DNA from 4 places in the Erwinia sp. V71 genome. Region 3 is predicted to be linked to each of the others. Evidence: predicted binding sites of a transcription regulator. Region 3 holds the regulator's gene; each other region holds the start of a gene.
The links. The regulator PurR, encoded in region 3, represses purine synthesis genes. The targets are predictions, from matches to a motif close to CANGCAAACGTTTGCNTG.
Positions count from the first base shown of each region.

Region 1: ACSZO1_RS01980 (amino acid aminotransferase) is a predicted target of PurR. The motif match lies at 1,712-1,729, and genes of this name have one in related genera.
Region 2: ACSZO1_RS01535 (NCS2 family permease) is a predicted target of PurR. The motif match lies at 2,512-2,529, and genes of this name have one in related genera.
Region 4: tusA (sulfurtransferase TusA) is a predicted target of PurR. The motif match lies at 2,059-2,076, and genes of this name have one in related genera.

Region 1 covers NZ_CBFFRK010000005.1:26,399-31,054, reverse strand. Annotated here, with positions in the region: gene asnS (asparagine--tRNA ligase) at 1-156, shown strand, start outside; gene ACSZO1_RS01985 (porin) at 459-1,568, shown strand; gene ACSZO1_RS01980 (amino acid aminotransferase) at 1,796-2,986, shown strand; gene ACSZO1_RS01975 (MBL fold metallo-hydrolase) at 3,075-3,704, opposite strand; gene ACSZO1_RS01970 (DUF882 domain-containing protein) at 3,752-4,300, opposite strand; gene ldtD (L,D-transpeptidase) at 4,486-4,656, opposite strand, start outside.
Region 2 covers NZ_CBFFRK010000004.1:10,147-14,802, forward strand. Annotated here, with positions in the region: gene phoU (phosphate signaling complex protein PhoU) at 1-192, shown strand, start outside; gene ACSZO1_RS01525 (MFS transporter) at 314-1,552, shown strand; gene yieH (6-phosphogluconate phosphatase) at 1,726-2,388, opposite strand; gene ACSZO1_RS01535 (NCS2 family permease) at 2,613-3,926, shown strand; gene ACSZO1_RS01540 (4'-phosphopantetheinyl transferase family protein) at 3,966-4,656, opposite strand, start outside.
Region 3 covers NZ_CBFFRK010000033.1:15,288-19,943, reverse strand. Annotated here, with positions in the region: gene ACSZO1_RS09695 (Grx4 family monothiol glutaredoxin) at 1-153, opposite strand, end outside; gene ACSZO1_RS09690 (C40 family peptidase) at 568-1,389, shown strand; gene ACSZO1_RS09685 (YnhF family membrane protein) at 1,465-1,554, opposite strand; gene purR (HTH-type transcriptional repressor PurR) at 1,845-2,870, shown strand; gene punR (DNA-binding transcriptional activator PunR) at 2,867-3,811, opposite strand; gene punC (purine nucleoside transporter PunC) at 3,928-4,656, shown strand, end outside.
Region 4 covers NZ_CBFFRK010000016.1:27,849-32,504, forward strand. Annotated here, with positions in the region: gene ACSZO1_RS05935 (zinc/cadmium/mercury/lead-transporting ATPase) at 1-1,690, shown strand, start outside; gene tusA (sulfurtransferase TusA) at 1,738-1,983, opposite strand; gene ACSZO1_RS05945 (7-cyano-7-deazaguanine/7-aminomethyl-7-deazaguanine transporter) at 2,374-3,039, shown strand; gene ACSZO1_RS05950 (DcrB family lipoprotein) at 3,145-3,699, shown strand; gene iolE (myo-inosose-2 dehydratase) at 3,856-4,656, opposite strand, start outside.

The DNA of each region.
Region 1 (4,656 bases), on a different contig from region 3:
GATTACTGGTGGTACCGCGACCTGCGTCGCTATGGCACCGTGCCACACTCAGGTTTCGGATTAGGTTTCGAACGTTTAATCGCATATGTCACCGGCGTACAAAATGTAAGGGATGTTATCCCCTTCCCACGTACCCCACGCAACGCGACTTTCTGATATTCAGCATTAAATATAAGAAATTCATATATATAAGAAGGTCGGCTTTGCCGGCCTTTTTTTATTTTTGTAAATTTTGAGTTGGTTCACAAAGTTCCGTATTTTTTACATTTTGTAATACATATTTTCCTTTTGATACAGGAATAGGAGATTAGTAGCATTTTAGGGGTAGATTAACTGGGTTTGGAATGGAAAGATGCGTGCAGACACAGGAAGACACCATACTTCAGTCGTAGTTCCGTAAAGGTTTTATGACAGCAGTGGCAGGTGTCCGAATAAACTCCAATGAGGGTAATAAATAAATGATGAAGCGCAATATTCTTGCAGTGGTAATCCCAGCTCTGTTAGCAGCTGGCGCGGCAAACGCAGCAGAGATTTACAACAAAGACGGCAACAAGCTGGATCTGTATGGCCGTGCTCAGGGCCTGCACTACTTCTCTGATAATGCTGGCAATGATGGCGACCAATCATATGGCCGTCTGGGCTTTAAAGGCCAGACTCAGATTAACGATCAACTGACCGGTTATGGCCAGTTTGAATATCAGTTCCAGTTCAACAACTCTGAAAGCACTGGTGCAACCGGTGGTGACAAAACCCGTCTGGGCTTTGCTGGTCTGAAATTTGGTGATGCGGGTTCTTTCGACTACGGTCGTAACCTGGGTATTGCATACGACGGTCTGGCCTATACCGATATGCTGCCAGAATTCGGTGGTGACTTCAGCAAAACTGACACCATGACTGGTCGTACCACTGGTGTGGCAACTTACCGCAATTCAAACTTCTTTGGTCTGGTTGATGGCTGGGACTTCGGTGTTCAGTACCAGGGCAAAAATGACCGTTCAGACGCAGATGACGCTCGTGTAGCTCAGAAAGCGAATGGTGACGGCTGGGGTATTTCTACCTCTTACACCTCTCCAATCGGCGTGGCTATCGTTGGTTCATATGCAAGCCAGGATCGTACCGAAACTCAGAACTCCGCTACCAACCTGGGTCAGGGTGAGCGTGCTGAAGTTTGGGCAACTGGTCTGAAATACGATGCTAACAGCCTGTACTTGGCTGCTACCTACGCTGAAGGCCGCAACGCAACGCCAATCGAGAACGCTAACTTTGCAACCAATGGTTCTCCTCGCTACGGTTTCGCAAACAAATCTTCAACTATGGAATTCACTGCGCAATACCAGTTCGACTTCGGTCTGCGTCCTGAAGTGTCCTATGTTCAGGGTAAAGCGAAAGACGTAGAAGGTATTGGCGATGCTGACCTGTACAAATACGTTTCAGTTGGCGGCGTTTACTCCTTCAACAAAAACATGTCCACCTATGTTGATTATCAAATCAACCTGCTGGATAGCGACAATGCACTGGGTCTGGCAAACGACGACGTAGTTGCCGTTGGTCTGATTTACCAGTTCTAATTGTCTGACGTAAACCGCGCGTTAGCGCCGTCTACGTCGACCGAAAACGGAGCCGCAAGGCTCCGTTTTTGTTTGCGTCAAAGCCTGCAACAAATAAGTCCGGCTTCAGAGTGTGAAGCCACCATGATAATTACTTTTCTTCCACGGCAAACGGTTGGCATTTCCCCGTTCTGGCGTTACCCTGAGTCCTCAATTTGCTTTAGATTAAGCTGATACGGACCTCTCTCATGTTTGAAAACATTGCAGCCGCACCCGCCGACCCGATTCTCGGTTTAGCCGATCTTTTCCGCGCCGATGACCGCACAAATAAAATCAACCTCGGTATCGGTGTCTACAAGGACGAAACCGGTAAAACTCCGGTACTGACCAGTGTAAAAAAAGCAGAACAGTTCCTGCTGGAAAATGAAACCACCAAAAACTACCTGAGCATTGACGGCATCGCCGATTTTGCGCGCTGCACGCAGGTACTGCTGTTTGGTCAGGACAGTGCGATCATCAGCGACAAACGCGCGTACACTGCACAGACACCAGGTGGCACCGGCGGACTGCGTGTTGCCGCTGATTTTCTGGCCAATAACACCGCCGCGAAACGTATCTGGGTGAGCAACCCAAGCTGGCCAAACCATAAGAATGTGTTTGCCGCCGCGGGTCTCGAAGTGTGTGAATACGATTACTATGATGCCGCTAACCATCAGCTGGATTTCGCTGGCCTGCTTAACAGCCTGAAAGCAGCGCAAGCCGGTGATGTGGTGCTGTTCCATGGTTGCTGCCATAACCCGACCGGTATCGATCCTACGGCGGAACAGTGGCAACAACTGGCCGAGATGTCGCTGGCTAACGGCTGGCTGCCGCTGTTTGACTTTGCTTATCAGGGCTTCGCCCGTGGTCTGGAAGAGGACGCGGAAGGCCTGCGTATTTTTGCCGCCAGTCACAAAGAACTGATTGTCGCCAGTTCCTACTCGAAAAACTTTGGCCTGTATAACGAACGCGTTGGCGCCTTTACCCTGGTCGCCGCTAATGCTGCCAGTGCCACCACAGCGTTTAGTCAGGTAAAAGCAACCATCCGCGCGAACTACTCAAATCCACCCGCACACGGCGCTGCGGTGGTTGCCACTATCCTGAGCGATGAAACGTTGCGCACTTTGTGGGAACAGGAACTGACGGCGATGCGTGAACGTATTCAGCGTATGCGTCAGCTGTTTGTGAATACCCTGCAGGAGAAAGGCGCAGATCGCGATTTCAGCTTTATTATCCAGCAGAATGGTATGTTCTCGTTCAGCGGTCTCACCAAAGATCAGGTGATTCGCCTGCGTGATGAGTTTGGCGTGTATGCGGTGAATTCTGGGCGCGTTAACGTTGCCGGAATGACGCCGGATAATATGGCGCCGTTGTGCGAAGCCATTGTTGCGGTACTGTAATCTGTAAGTCGGGGCGAAACCTGCCCCGCTAACCACGCAAAAGGGGCCATAATGGCCCCTTTGTTATTTGTCGTACCCTGACGGTATCTTACTGTAAAAATGGATTACTGACGCGTTCACGTCCCAGAGTCGACATTGGCCCATGGCCCGCAATAAAGGTCACATCATCGCCTAGCGGCAGCAGTTTCACCTTAATCGACTCAATCAGCGACTGGTGATCGCCCTGCGGGAAATCGCTGCGTCCGACGCCGCCATTAAAAATCACATCGCCAGAAACCAGCAGTCGGCCTGCGCGGTCAAAAAAGACAATATGCCCCGGCGTATGACCCGGGCAGTGCAGGATCTCCAGGGTAATATTGCCGACCTGCACACTGTCGCCCTCTTCCAGCCAGCGGTCGGGGGTAACTGGTGCACACTCTGCCAGGCCAAACATCTGGCTTTGCACCGGTAACGCATCCAGCCAGAAAGCGTCCCGTTTTTGCGGCCCAATAATCTGCACACCATAATGCGCTGCCAACTCTGTCGCCGCCCCAACATGATCCAGATGACCATGGGTCAATAAAATCTGGCTAACCTGTACCCCTTTTTCCGCCACGGCACGGATAATTTTTTCCGCATCGCCGCCGGGATCGACAATCGCCGCCTGATTCGTTGCAGCACACCAGATCAATGAACAATTCTGCGCGAACGCCGTCACGGGAATAATGTGATAATCCATAACACTCCGTTACCGGTCAGCTCTGCCGCTGCCGGGATTTCTCTCACTTACCAGTGCCGTACCGGCCCGGTATCAATATGCACAAAGTCGCTGCTCGGGTAGTATCCTACACCACCCGCGCCCATAGATAACGCGGCTTTGCGAATATTGCTCAGAGAAACCCCTTCAATATGGAAATCCATCGCCCGACCCTGCATATGGTAGCTCTGTTTGGCTACGCCTTTGCTGTGCGCGCGCAGCTCAGCATTGGTCGCTTTTGAGCGATAACCAGAAATCAGCTGCACCGGTTTGCGCGTGTCCAGCAGCGCCTGCAGGCGGTAAAGCTGATCGAACAGCTTTGGATCGATGCTCTTCACTTTATTGGCGCGGTAATCACGGAAAAAATGATTCAGGCGCGACAGTTCACTCTTGTCATAGTTGCGACCATCAAAAAACTCAGTTTTAAGGGTTTCACCGGTATTGAGATTGCTAAGCGTCAGAATACGCGGACGGGAGGTGGAAAGCGAAGCGAAAGCCTGCCCCGGCAACAGCGACAGGCCTAACGCGGCGCCGCCTAAAGCCAGTAATTTACGGCGATGTGAATCGAAATTATCCATGAAAAACTGTTACCCGAGTGAAAATAGCAAAATGAGCAAAAACTGCACAAGTTCGAACCATAACTGCCGTCCAGCCATCCGTCAACCGCTAATCTGTAAAAGCGCGCGCCAGCGCGTAACGCAGGCTGACCGAAAAAGAAAAGCCGGGCACTGGCCCGGCTTATTTCTCACAGACTTTTCAATCACTAGAGTAGCAGTAAGCCAGCGCTGGACAACACCTGCGAGCCAGAACGCGCCGTCATATCATAATTGTAAATATCTGTACGGAACTGCGGCCGGCCATCATCAGCCACCCAGGCGGTCAGATAATACAGGTTGACCGGAATACGGTGACGAATCGGTACATACTGAGTGTT
Region 2 (4,656 bases), on a different contig from region 3:
GATCCGCGCACTATCCCAAGTGTGCTGACCGCCCTGTTCTGCGCGCGTGCCATCGAGCGTATCGGCGACCGCTGCCAGAACATCTGCGAAATTATTTTCTATTTCGTCAAAGGTCAGGACTTCCGTCATGTCGGCGGCGACCAGCTTGATAAGCTGCTGGCTGGTGACAACGGCGGCAGTAACCCCGCGTAATTTCCCCCGAGGCCGGATATCCGGCCTCTGCTTTTTCCCCCGCAGTGCTGTTTGCTGGTTGGATTGTGATCGCCGTCATCTTTATACTTGGCGCACAATTTTTTCTGCAAGGCCCTGAGACATGACTACTTCCCCCCAGCCAAAGCAAAGCGCCACGCCGGGCAAAGCGATGCTCGCCGCCGTCAGTGGCTATGCCATGGACGGTTTTGATCTGTTGATCCTCGGTTTTATGTTACCGGCTATTAGTGCCTCGTTGCTGTTAACGCCATCGGAAGCGGGGTCGCTGGTGACCTGGACGCTGATCGGCGCGGTACTCGGCGGGATTATCTTCGGCAACCTGAGTGACCGTTTTGGCCGCATCCGTATGCTGACGGTGACTATCCTGATGTTTTCCGTGTTTACCGGTCTGTGTGCCGTGGCGCAGGGTTACTGGGATCTGCTGGCGTATCGCACGCTGGCGGGTGTCGGTCTGGGCGGTGAGTTCGGTATCGGCATGGCGCTGATTGCTGAAGCCTGGCCCGCGAATAAGCGTAACCGTGCTTCGGCGTGGGTGGGGATTGGCTGGCAGTTGGGTGTATTGCTGGCGGCATTTATCACTCCGCTGCTGCTGGGTGTGATTGGCTGGCGTGGGATGTTCCTCGTCGGTCTGTTGCCGGCACTGGTCTCTTTCCTGATCCGCCGCAGTATGGGCGAGCCGGAAGCTTTTACCCGCCAGGCCGCCACGATGCCGTCGCTCTCTTTTGCGGCTCGTCTGAAACTGCTGTTTAAGGATGCGCAGACCGCGAAAGCCAGTCTGGGCATTCTGATCCTTTGTTCGGTGCAGAACTTCGGTTATTACGGCCTGATGATCTGGATGCCAAGCTATCTCTCCTCTAACTTTGGCTTCTCGCTGACCAAATCCGGTCTGTGGACGGCTGTGACGGTGGTGGGGATGACCTTCGGCATCTGGCTGTTTGGCGTGCTGGCAGACCGTTTCGCGCGCTGGAAGATTTTCCTGCTGTATCAGTTTGGAGCGGTGGTAATGGTAGTGGTGTACGCCCAGCTGAGTGACCCGACGGTGATGTTGTTTACCGGGGCGCTGATGGGGATGTTTGTTAATGGCATGATTGGCGGCTACGGCGCGCTGATCTCCGATACTTACCCGGTGCAGGTGCGGGCAACGGCGCAAAACGTGTTGTTTAATCTGGGACGCGGCGTGGGTGGTTTTGGTCCGCTGGTGATTGGTCTGCTGGTGGCGCAATGGTCATTCGGTGCGGCGATTACTCTGCTGGCGCTGATCTATCTGCTGGATATTGTCGCTACGCTGTTCCTGCTGCCAAAGCGTCAGGGTAAAGAGGATGCGTTAGGGGCGATTGGTTAGGGCGGTGCCTGGCATTGTGCCTGCTCCTGGGGCCGCTTTTAGTATGGTGATTTATTCAGGGGCATCGCTTTTCCTCCGCTGACCGTATTCCCTGCGCCTTGAGCTTGTGTGTTGCTGTAAGGTTTCAGATGCGCTGTGTTTCGTGCTTTGAATAGGTCAGCTATCTTTGCTGTTTATGCCGTAATCGACCAGCCACGTGCGCGCCACAGCGCGGGTAGCTGCGCCATATCGTCAAACGTGGTGACCAGCGGGTGATCGATCGGTTTGTTATGGGCATCGGCGCAGTAGTAAAACACCGGTATTCCGGCGGCAATGCCCGCGCTGGCGCCAGCTTCGGAGTCATCCACCAGGATGCAGCGTTCCAGCGGGACACGCATCTGTTTTGCCGCGTGAACCATTAGTTCCGGATCCGGTTTCCAGCGCTGGATATCGTAGCCGCTGTACAACCGGTCATCAAAATAAGGCAGCAGTTGTGTCAGGCCCAGCGAGTGCTGCATTTTTTTCACCGTGCCGTTTGATACCACGCACATCGGTATCTGCACCTGCGCCAGCAATTCCGGCGCACCGGCAATAGGGTGCAGGTTCTCTTCGAACAGTCGTGCGACTTCCTGGCGATAGGCGCTTTCCAGTTCATCGACGGGCGCATCCAGCTGATGCCGGGCACAGACATCGGCCACGATATCGTACAGCTTCACGCCTTTGTATTTTTCAAACATCTCCTGCAGCGACAGCTCCACGCCGTATTGCGCAAAGGTGTTCACATAGCCCTGGGTACAGATCAGCTCACTGTCCACCAGCGTGCCGTCACAATCGAAAAAGACACACTCCACACTCATCGCGCTGGTCCTTTTAGTATTGAAAGATATGTTTGCAACTCTCGGTACACTTTAACTAACTGTGTCTGGATTGCGACCAGTTAATGTCAATTACTGTTAATGGCGGGGTAAATCGGCAAAAACAACGCAATCGGTTGCGAAAAATCATTGTGATCGGCATCAAAAATCGGAATTTTGGTATAGGATAGCCAGCGACAATATTTTCCTTTCCCTGGAATCCAATAATGAACAAACAAGGTTTACTCCAGCGCCTGTTTAAACTGCAGGAGCATGGCACTACAGTGCGCACTGAAGTCATTGCGGGTATCACGACCTTCCTGACGATGGTGTATATCGTTTTCGTTAACCCGCAGATCCTCGGCGTGGCCGGTATGGATACCCAGGCGGTGTTTGTCACCACCTGCCTGATTGCGGCGTTCGGCAGCATTCTGATGGGTCTGGTGGCTAACCTGCCGGTAGCGCTGGCACCAGCCATGGGCCTGAACGCGTTCTTCGCCTTTGTGGTGGTGGGTGCGATGGGCGTTTCCTGGCAGGTCGGTATGGGCGCGATTTTCTGGGGCGCCGTCGGTCTGCTGCTGCTGACCCTGTTCCGTGTGCGTTACTGGATAATTGCCAATATTCCGGTGAGCCTGCGTGTGGGTATCTCCAGCGGCATCGGCCTGCTGATTGCGATGATCGGCCTGAAAAATGCCGGCATTATCGTGCCAAACAAAGACACGCTGGTCGCGGTCGGCGATCTGACCTCGCACAGCGTGCTGCTGGGCGCGCTGGGCTTCTTTATTATCGCCATTCTGGCATCACGTAACGTGCATATTGCCGTGCTGGTGTCGATTGTCATCACCACGCTGATTGGTATGGCGCTGGGCGATGTGAAGTTCACAGGCGTGTTCTCTGCTCCACCATCCGTGACCTCGGTGATTGGTCAGGTGGACCTGGTGGGCGCGTTTAATATTGGTATGGCGGGGATTATCTTCTCGTTTATGCTGGTTAACCTGTTTGACTCCTCCGGCACCCTGACAGGTGTGACCGACAAAGCCGGTCTGGCGGATGAGAAAGGTCACTTCCCGCGCATGAAGCAGGCTCTGTTTGTTGACAGCGCCAGTTCGGTAGCGGGCTCCTTTATCGGCACCTCTTCGGTGACCGCGTATATCGAAAGCTCTTCTGGCGTGTCCATTGGCGGCCGTACTGGCCTGGTGGCTGTCGTCACCGGCATCCTGTTCCTGCTGGTGATCTTCCTGTCGCCTCTGGCGGCGATGGTGCCCGCTTATGCCGCAGCAGGCGCGCTGATTTACGTTGGTGTGCTGATGACCTCCAGCCTGGCGCGCGTGAAGTGGGATGACCTCACTGAAGCAGTTCCGGCGTTCGTCACTGCCGCGATGATGCCATTCAGCTTCTCCATCACTGAAGGTATCGCACTGGGCTTTATCGCGTACTGCGTGATGAAGGCGGGCACCGGACGCTGGCGTGAAATCAGCCCATGCGTGGTGGTGGTTGCCCTGCTGTTTGTGCTGAAGATTGTATTTATCGACGCCCACTAAGGCGTTGCAGGCGGCGTCAGGATGCTCCTGACGCCGTGCTTAGTGCTGCAGCTGGCGTTCCGCTGGCATGCTGGTTAGTCGCAGTGCCCGCGGCCCCATATTCGGTTTATTCACTTCCACATCGCGCAGCGCGTGCCAGTTCCTGTCCGCATCGATCTCCCACAGACGCAAACGCTGGGTGCCTGGCGATAGCGCGCATGACCACACCATTAGCGGTTCCACATCGCAAATCGCCTGAATGTCGGGAAACGCACCTGAACGCAGTCGGCCGGACGCGGGATGCAGCCGTAACGAGTCGATATCCTGGCGCGCTTCGCCAGTCAGTTTCAGCACGCTCTGGCGCAGTGTCCAGATTTGCGTGGCGGCTTCAATCGGGTCCTGCTGGGCATTGATCCACGCTTTTTCGCCGGAGGAGAGGCACATCAGCTGGTTTTCTACCGTCTGACGGCTGTGGGCGCGGACAATTTCCATATCCAGTCCGGCGCGGCCACCTTCTTCCGCCAGCAAAACGCCGACCAGGCTACCGGCATAGGCGATGCTGAAATCAGGCAGATCGGTATCGGCAAAACAGGGACGACCAGTGCTGGTGGTAATCAGGGCGGGGAGCTGCTGCATGCCATAGACGCGCAGCATCAGTTCAGCCAGCAGCACGCGAGCGGCAAGAAAGCGTGTACGACGGCGCTCGGGCAGATTCCAGGAATCTTCTATTACTTTCTCGGGTAGTCGCTGC
Region 3 (4,656 bases):
GATGTCCACATAAGCAAAACGCTCGCCACAGGCAGACAGCGCCTGCACAGTCTGGGCAGAGAAGCCGCAGCTTGGCAGCTTAGGGGAACCTTTCATGTACAGCAGGATTGGGTTTTCTGCGATCTGGCGCTGAATTTTTTCAACAGTACTCATATTGGCCTTCCTTAATTCGTTACTTCGTGTCAGCTATTGTAGCGGTACTGTGTCACCTGTGAAAACGACATTTTGCACCACGATAGCGCTGAAAGGCCCATTATGCCAAATCCCGGGAATAAAATAACAATTACTTCGCATTTCCGGCGATTAAAACCATTAATACCTTGCAATAATATTGGTGAGATAAGCAGCTGTTTTGGCTCATTTATGACACTGATAACATTAATAAACTGATTAATCCAAAAAGCGCTTACCTTTTGCGAAAAAGTTAGATTAGAATTGCCAGACCCTGCCGCCATGCGCGACAGACAGAATCACGGCCCCATGACTGACACCGGCTTAACAGTGTGTTGTCGTGGGATATGAGTGTGGTCCTCTCAGAGGCGAATGAGAGCTTAATCTTAAATAACCATGCGTTTATTCATCACACTATTTATGCTGGCCTTTGCCCAGCTGTTCTTTAATCTGGCGCACGCATCGCCACATACCCCTATGAATGCCAGCCAGCAAAAGGCTGAGAAGAAAAGCGCCAGCGCGGATGAGCGCCGCAAGAAACGCCCGGTCAAAACCAGCGAAAAGAAAACCAGCAACAAAACCAGCAAACCCGAAAAGAAAACCCGCCAGACTCCCGCGCAGACCACGCAAACGAAGAAGAAAACCAGCGTTGCCGCCCTCTCCCTCAGCAAAGCCAAAAACAGTGGTGAAGAGAAAAAACTGCTGGTTAAACGTTATGCGCCGCAGCGTAAACGCAAAGGCGCAGAAGAGAATGATGCCGCCAGTGTGGACAATGGCCCGTTAAAAATGAGCAAAGCGCACCGCGAGCGCTACCAGAAAGCCCGTGAAACCGCGATGAACAAACTGATGGGCCAGCTCGGCAAGCCCTATTTATGGGGCGGTAACTCACCGCGTTCCGGCTTCGACTGCAGCGGGCTGGTGTGGTATGCCTACAAAGATCTGGTAAAAATTAAGATCCCCCGCACGGCTAATGAAATGTACCACCTGCGTGATGCCGCGCAGATCAAGCGTGAATCACTGGAGAAAGGCGATCTGGTGTTCTTCCGCATCAACAATCGTGGTGCAGCGGATCATGTTGGCGTGTACCTCGGTAACGGCAAATTTATCCAGTCACCGCGCACCGGCAAAGATATTCAGATCAGCGCCCTGAGCGAAGAGTACTGGCAGCGCCACTATGTCGGCGCGCGCCGTGTGATGACGCCGAAAACCATCCGCTAACCTTGTTGCGCAAACAAAAAAACGCCTGATGCATGCATCGGGCGTTTTATTTTTAACGACTAAATTGCTGTAAAATCAGTTCAATACCGCTACAAAACTGAACGCAATAATCATCAGCAGCACGCCAACAGTGGTCATCAGCGATAACTTCAGATCAGTATCCATCTACGACTCCTTAAAAGACCCTACAAATAATACCTGTAACTATTTTCCCACAGTAGCGGGTAAAAATCTCGTGTTCTGCTCACAGCCTTGATAGAATTCCTTTTTTTCGTTGCGCAACAACTGCAACAGCGTGTGCCTGTGCCTTGCCGTGTTTCCTGACGTCAGTCTCCTTCCCGACGTCATTCAGCTGCAACATACTGACTGCTCGCCACCCTAATACGAGCATAAAACGCAAACGTTTAACTTGATTTCAATCAAAGGGTTAACATAAACCCGGGAGTACCAGTTTCATGGCAACAATTAAAGATGTGGCGAAACGCGCCGGTGTCTCCACCACCACGGTTTCTCATGTCATCAATAAAACCCGCTTTGTCGCGGAAGAGACGCGCGAAGCGGTGTGGGCCGCCATTAAAGAGCTGCACTATTCGCCAAGCGCGGTGGCGCGCAGTCTGAAGGTCAACCACACCAAATCGATTGGTTTGCTGGCGACCTCCAGTGAAGCGCCCTATTTTGCGGAAATTATTGAAGCCGTGGAAAACCGCTGCTTCGCCAAAGGCTATACGCTGATCCTCGGCAACGCGCATAACGATCTGCAGAAGCAGCGTGCCTATCTGTCGATGATGGCGCAAAAACGCGTCGATGGTCTGCTGGTGATGTGCTCGGAATACCCGGACGATCTGCTGCAGATGCTGGAAGAGAACCGTAACATTCCGATGGTGGTGATGGACTGGGGCGAGTCGCGCGGCGATTTTACCGATACGGTACTGGATAATGCCTTCGAAGGCGGTTATATGGCAGGCCGTTATCTGATTGATCGTGGCCATCGCGATATCGGCGCCATTCCCGGCCAGCAGGAGCGCAATACCGGGGGTGGCCGCCACGCCGGTTTCCTGAAAGCACTGAGTGAAGCCAATATTCCGCTGCGCGAAGAGTGGATTGTGCAGGGCGACTTTGAACCGGAATCCGGCTATCGCGCGATGCAGCAAATTCTGGCGCAGAAACAGCGCCCTACCGCGGTATTCTGCGGTGGCGATATTATGGCCATGGGCGCGATTTGTGCGGCTGATGAGCTAGGACTGCGCGTGCCGCAGGATATTTCGGTGATCGGTTATGATAATGTGCGCAACGCGCGCTACTTCACTCCGGCGCTGACCACCATCCACCAGCCGAAAGAGCGCCTGGGACAAACTGCGTTTGATATGTTGCTGGATCGTATCACCAGCAAACGCGAAGAATCGCAGACCATCGAGGTACATCCGTCGCTGATTGAGCGCCGTTCAGTTGCCGATGGTCCGTTCGTCGATTATCGCCGTTAATCTCCTGTACCGGCCACTATGCTGGCCGGTGACAGCTCTTCACGCAGCCACTCTTCATTCATCGTTTCCGCACTGCCAAGATACTCCAGCAGCCAGCTCAGCGCCGGTGAGGCACTTTGTTCCGCCCAGGTGACACAGCAGTGGCTGTCGGGGAATGCCGTCGTCAGCGTCAGCTCCGCCAGTTTGCCCTGTGCAATGAGCGGCGCAGCGAGATGCCCGGGCACCATACCGACACAAAGTCCTGCCTGCAGGCACTCCATCGCGCTGCGCCAGTGCGGTGCCACCAGCCGCCGCTGGTTATCCAGCGTCCAAGTATTGCGCCGTGGCAGATTACGTGAGGTATCTTCCAGCGCCAGTGCCGGCCACTGGCGAATGGTGTCATCATCAATCACACCGGACAGCTGTGCCAGCGGGTGCTGCGCCTGAACCACACAACGCCAGTTCAGCGCCCCCATATCGCGAAAACCAAAGCGTCCCCCGACCGGGCTCGCCTGGGTAGCGCCAATCGCCATATCCACACGACCATCATCCAGTGCATCCCAGACACCATTAAATACCTCGCAGGAGATATGCAGTTCCATATCGGGGAAATGGCGATAGAAATCCAGCACCAGCTGATTGGTACGCTGCGGTTTGACGATGGCGTCAACTGCAATACTTAACTGACCACGCCAGCCATTTGCCACCTGCTGACACTGGCGACGGGTGGCGAGCATTTTTTTGATAACAATGCGCCCCTGTTCAATAAACACCTTACCCGCTTCCGTCAGGACCACATCACGGTGACGACGTTCAAATAAGGGCACTGCCAGCCACTGCTCCAGCTGACGCACGGTATAACTGACCGCAGACGGCACACGATGCAATTCGCTGGCCGCCGCACTAAAACTGCCGGTACGCGCGACAGCATCAACCACTTCAAGAGAATGTTCTGACCACATGTTCTGCTCACAAATTTTTTGCACGCAACGGGCAAATATTAGCGTTTCACAACGCGGGATGCACCCGCTTACACTCTGCGCGTGATATTTACCTGCAAAAGAAGAGTTGTTCCCCGATGAAATCAAAAGGATTTATGATCTACCTGGCCTTGCTCAGCATGCTGGGTTTTCTCGCCACTGATATGTACCTGCCCGCCTTTGGCGCGATGCAACAGGATCTCGCGACGCAACCCGGCGCGATCAGCGCCAGTCTGAGTCTGTTTCTGGCCGGTTTTGCCTGTGCACAACTGATTTGGGGGCCGCTGTCAGATCGTATTGGCCGTAAGCCGGTGCTGATCATCGGCCTGGCGCTGTTCGCTCTCGGCTGTGCCGGGATGATGGCGGTTCATGACGCCACGCTGCTGCTGGTACTGCGTTTTGTGCAGGCCGTTGGCGTTTGTGCGGCGGCCGTCAGCTGGCAGGCGCTGGTGGTGGATCGCTACAGTGGTGCGCAGGCAAACCGCGTGTTCGCCACGATTATGCCACTGGTGGCGCTCTCGCCAGCGCTGGCGCCGTTGCTGGGCGCATGGTTACTGGAGCATTTTCACTGGCGGTCGATCTTTATTGCGCTGTTGTTGATCGCACTGGCACTGCTGATCCCGACGCTGCGTTTGCCTGCTGCTGGCCATAAAACCGCAACGGCGGAATCAGTGAGTTTTCTGCAGTTACTGAAATCACGCAGTTACAGCGGCAATGTACTGATCTATGCCGCCTGCTCCGCCAGCTTTTTCGCCTGGCTGACCGGTTCGCCGTTTATTCTCGCCGACCTGGGGCTGTCGCCCGCAGATATTGGTCTCAGCTATCTG
Region 4 (4,656 bases), on a different contig from region 3:
GCAATTGATCCGCAGCGGCACGCCATTCGCCATCGAAACCCTGATGACCATCGCCGCCATTGGTGCGCTGTTTATTGGCGCCAGCGCTGAAGCTGCGATGGTGTTGCTGCTGTTTCTGCTGGGAGAACGGCTGGAAGCCTTTGCCGCCGGGCGCGCACGCCGTGGCGTGACCGCGCTGATGGCGCTGAAACCGGATGAAGCGGTACGCCTGCGTGGTGAACAGCGCGAAACGGTAGCCGTCGATGCCCTGCGCCCGGGCGATATTATCGAAGTGGCTGCGGGCGCACGCCTGCCCGCCGATGCGCGCCTGCTTGACGCCTTCGCCAGCTTTGATGAAAGCGCCCTGACCGGTGAATCAGTGCCAGTAGAGCGTCAGCAGGGCGAAAAAGTCGCCGCAGGCTGCACCAGCGTTGACCGCCAGGTAAAAATGGAAGTGGTGTCCCGCAGTGGCGAGAGCGCCATTGACCGTATTCTGCATCTGATCGAAGAAGCTGAAGAGCGCCGCGCGCCGATTGAGCGCTTCCTTGACCGCTTCAGCCGCTATTACACCCCGGCGATTATCGCCCTGGCGCTGCTGGTAATGCTGATCCCGCCACTGTTGCTGGCCGCCGAATGGCAGCCGTGGATCTACAAAGGTCTGACGCTGCTGCTGATTGGCTGCCCGTGTGCACTGGTGATCTCAACGCCAGCGGCCATCACGTCCGGCCTGGCGGCAGCAACACGCCGTGGTGCGCTGATTAAAGGGGGGGCGGCGCTGGAAAGCCTCGGTTCGGTACGCACTATCGCGTTCGATAAAACCGGTACGCTGACCCAGGGTAAGCCACGGGTCACAGAGGTGGTGGCGCTGAATCACGCCGATGAGACGCGCATGCTGCTGCATGCTGCCGCGGTGGAAAGCGGCTCCTCACATCCGCTGGCGCAGGCCATCGTGGCACATGCGGCCACACTGAACGCGCCGCTGCCAGCGGCTGAAGGACAACGCGCACTGGCGGGCAGCGGAGTGGAAGCCTGGGTCAATGGACGTCACGTGCTGATCAGCGCACCAGGTAGCGTGTCGCAGCTGGATGCCGCGCAGCAGGCGCAAATTGCTGAGCTGGAGTCCGCGGGTAAAACGGTGGTGGTGGTGCTGGAAGATCAGCAACCCATTGGCCTGATCGCCCTGCGCGATACCCTGCGCCCGGATGCGCGTGATGCCATCGACCAGTTAAAATCGCTGGATGTGCACAGCGTGATGCTGACCGGTGATAATCCGCGTGCCGCCGCCGCCATCGCAGACGAGCTGGGCATCAGCTACCGCGCCAGCTTGTTGCCTGCGGATAAAGTGCAGGCAGTCTCTGAACTGAATCAGCAGCAGCCGGTGGCGATGGTCGGTGACGGCATTAACGATGCACCCGCCATGAAAGCTGCCACCATTGGCATCGCGATGGGCAGCGGGACGGATGTGGCGCTGGAAACCGCTGATGCCGCACTGACGCATAACCATCTCAGTGGTCTGGCGGCAATGATTCGCCTGTCGCGCGCCACCCACGCCAATATCCGGCAGAATATCGCCATTGCGCTGGGGCTGAAGGGGATTTTCCTGATCACCACGCTGCTCGGTATCACCGGTTTGTGGCTGGCAGTGCTGGCGGATTCAGGGGCAACGGCGCTGGTGACGGCGAATGCGCTGCGGCTGTTACAGAAGAAATAACGCTATGGAGAGGAAGCACGGCACGGCTTCCTCTCCCGTATCACGAGTTAGCGCCCTTTCTTCAGCAGATACTTATACGGCAGTTGCTCAACCGACTGCGCCACCAGCGTATGCTCCATAAAACGGCAAAAGCCAGGAATATCGCGGGTAGTCGCCGGATCGTCGGCAATCACCAGTAACGTTTCCCCGTCCTGCATCAGCCGCACCGCTTTACGCACCATCATCACCGGCTCCGGACAACGCAGACCCAGCGCATCCAGGGTTTGATCAGGATTCGCGAAAATATCGCTCATAACACTCTCATTAGGTAACAGACCAGATTGCCGCCTATTCTACCGCCGGACATTCGACGTGCAAGTCAGATGCCCGACGTTAACGTTTGCGCTAAAATTAACCATTGCATTGCGAAGCGGAATGCGTAAGATTCCGCCTCTTCGCATCAAATAGTGCGAAGCAAGGGCGTTATCGGTGCAGTCAGTCTGGATACGGCCAGCGCGCAGCCAGCGGAGCGTACTGAAGTACGTGAGCTTACTCGCTACGCTCGCCCTCCGGGTCGCCCTGGCAGGCGTTCAAGATGCTAAAGCATCTTGTGGCGGCACTGCCCGGGATCAAACTGACAAACAAGATAGCCCGAACATTAAAGCACTGGGTTCCCTCACCCCACGTTTAAAAAGGTTACATCGATGATTTCGTTTACTCCGCATCAGCGCGCCTGGGCGCTGGGCTTGCTGTCCCTGTTTCATATTCTGGTGATTACTTCCAGTAACTACCTGGTACAATTGCCGGTATCCATTTTCGTCTTCCACACCACCTGGGGGGCATTCAGCTTTCCCTTTATCTTCCTGGCGACTGACCTGACGGTGCGTATTTTTGGCGCGCCACTGGCACGACGCATTATTCTGGTGGTGATGATCCCTGCGTTGTTTATCTCCTACGCGCTCTCATCCCTGTTTTACCAGGGTGAATGGCAGGGCCTGGCGGCACTGCGCGAGATGAACCTGTTTGTCGCCCGTATTGCCTGCGCCAGCTTTATGGCCTATGCCCTTGGCCAGATCCTCGATGTGCATGTGTTTAACCGCCTGCGTCAGAAAGCCAGCTGGTGGGTCGCCCCGGCGGCATCGATGTTCCTTGGCAACATCAGTGACACACTCGCCTTCTTCTTTATTGCGTTCTACCAGAGCCCGGATCCGTTTATGGCACAGCACTGGATGGAAATCGCGATGGTGGACTACTGCTTTAAAATTTTGATCTGCATGGTGTTCTTCCTGCCAGCTTACGGCGTGTTGCTGAATGCGACGCTGAAACGCCTGGCGGAGCGCAGCAATCCACGCACGCTGAATTTCGGCTGAATCACGCGGCTTAAAACTCTGTGACAGTCTGTTGGTTGCTTTTACTGTCTGATTCAGTTTGTATTAATGCCTGAAAATCGATACGCGACTCAATAAGGGAACCTGATGCGTAACTTTGCGAAATATGTAGGAATCAGTTTACTGGTGGTGGGTTTAGCCGCCTGTGACGCGAAAGATGACCAGGCTGCCAACGATAATGGCGTCAGCAGCAGCCAGTCGGCGCAAACCGTCAATCTGATGGAAGGTAAACTGAGCTTCTCGCTGCCCGCGGGGATGTCAGATAAAAGCGGCAAACTGGGCACGCCATCAAATAACATGCATGTCTATGCCAACGAAAGCGGCCAGAAAGCGATTATCGTGATTGAAGGCGACGCCACCAGCGATGCGCTGGATGTACTGGCGCAGCGTCTGGAAAGCCAGCAGCGCAATCGTGACGCGCAGCTGCAGGTGGTGACCAGCAAGGCGGTCGACCTGAAAGGTCAGCCAGCACACCAGCTGGATACGGTGATTTCCGCCAACAACCAGACGTCTTGGTCTTCCGTGCTGCTGACTAAGGTGGATGGCAAGCTGGTGACACTGCAGATCAGTCTGCCTGCAGATAACCAGCAGCAGGCGCAGAGTGAAGCGGAAAGTATTATTCAGTCAGTGACAGTGAAATAACGCAGGCGGGCGACTTACCGATATCTGAATGCCCGCACGGACTTGTCCCTTCCCCCACGATGTGGGGGAAGGTCAGGATGGGGGAACAACTTGCAGAATTGCATCAGGCAGCTCCCCCAGCCCTCCCCCATTTTATGGGGGAGGGGGCGTTAAAGACTACAGCCCCGCTGTTTCGCGAATATATTTCCGCGCCTTCACCGCATACTCAAACGGATTGGCCAGCGCCGGATCCTGCTCCGCTTCCACCACCATCCAGCCTTTGTAGCCGTAGTCGTCGAGGATTTTAAACACCGGTTTAAAGTCAATCACGCCATCACCCGGCACAGTAAAGGTGCCTTTCTTCACACCATCGAGGAAAGAGAGCTTCTCTTTACGCACCTGCGCCACAATCTCATCACGCACATCTTTTAAATGCACATGGTTGATACGCGGCAGATATTTCTGCAGCAACGCCAGCATCTTTTCCTGTGAGCCTTCAGAGTAGTAAGCGTGACCGGTATCGAACAGCAGATACACGTCATCGTTGGTCAGCGCCATAAAGCGATCCACTTCTTCCGTGGTCTGAATGCCGGTGCCCATATGATGATGCAGACACACCTGCATGCCCTTCGCGGTCGCGATTTTCGCCAGCTCGTTATAGCCTTCTGCGGTCAGACGCCACTCGTCATCGGTAAAGTGCGGTTTCTGCTCCAGCACCGCCAGCGTGGTGCCCTGAATACTTTTGCTCTGCTCAGAACAGCCAATCACTCTGGCGCCCATCGCATGCAGGAAATTCATATGGTTGGTGAATTCGTCGATGGTTTTCGCTTTATCACCCTGGGCGAAAAAGGTGCTGAACCAGGCATTACAGATCTGAATGCCACGGATCTCCAGCATCGGCTTCAGCACCGCCGGGTCACGCGGATATTTACTGCCAACTTCACTGCCGGTAAAACCCGCCAGCGCCATTTCGCTGAC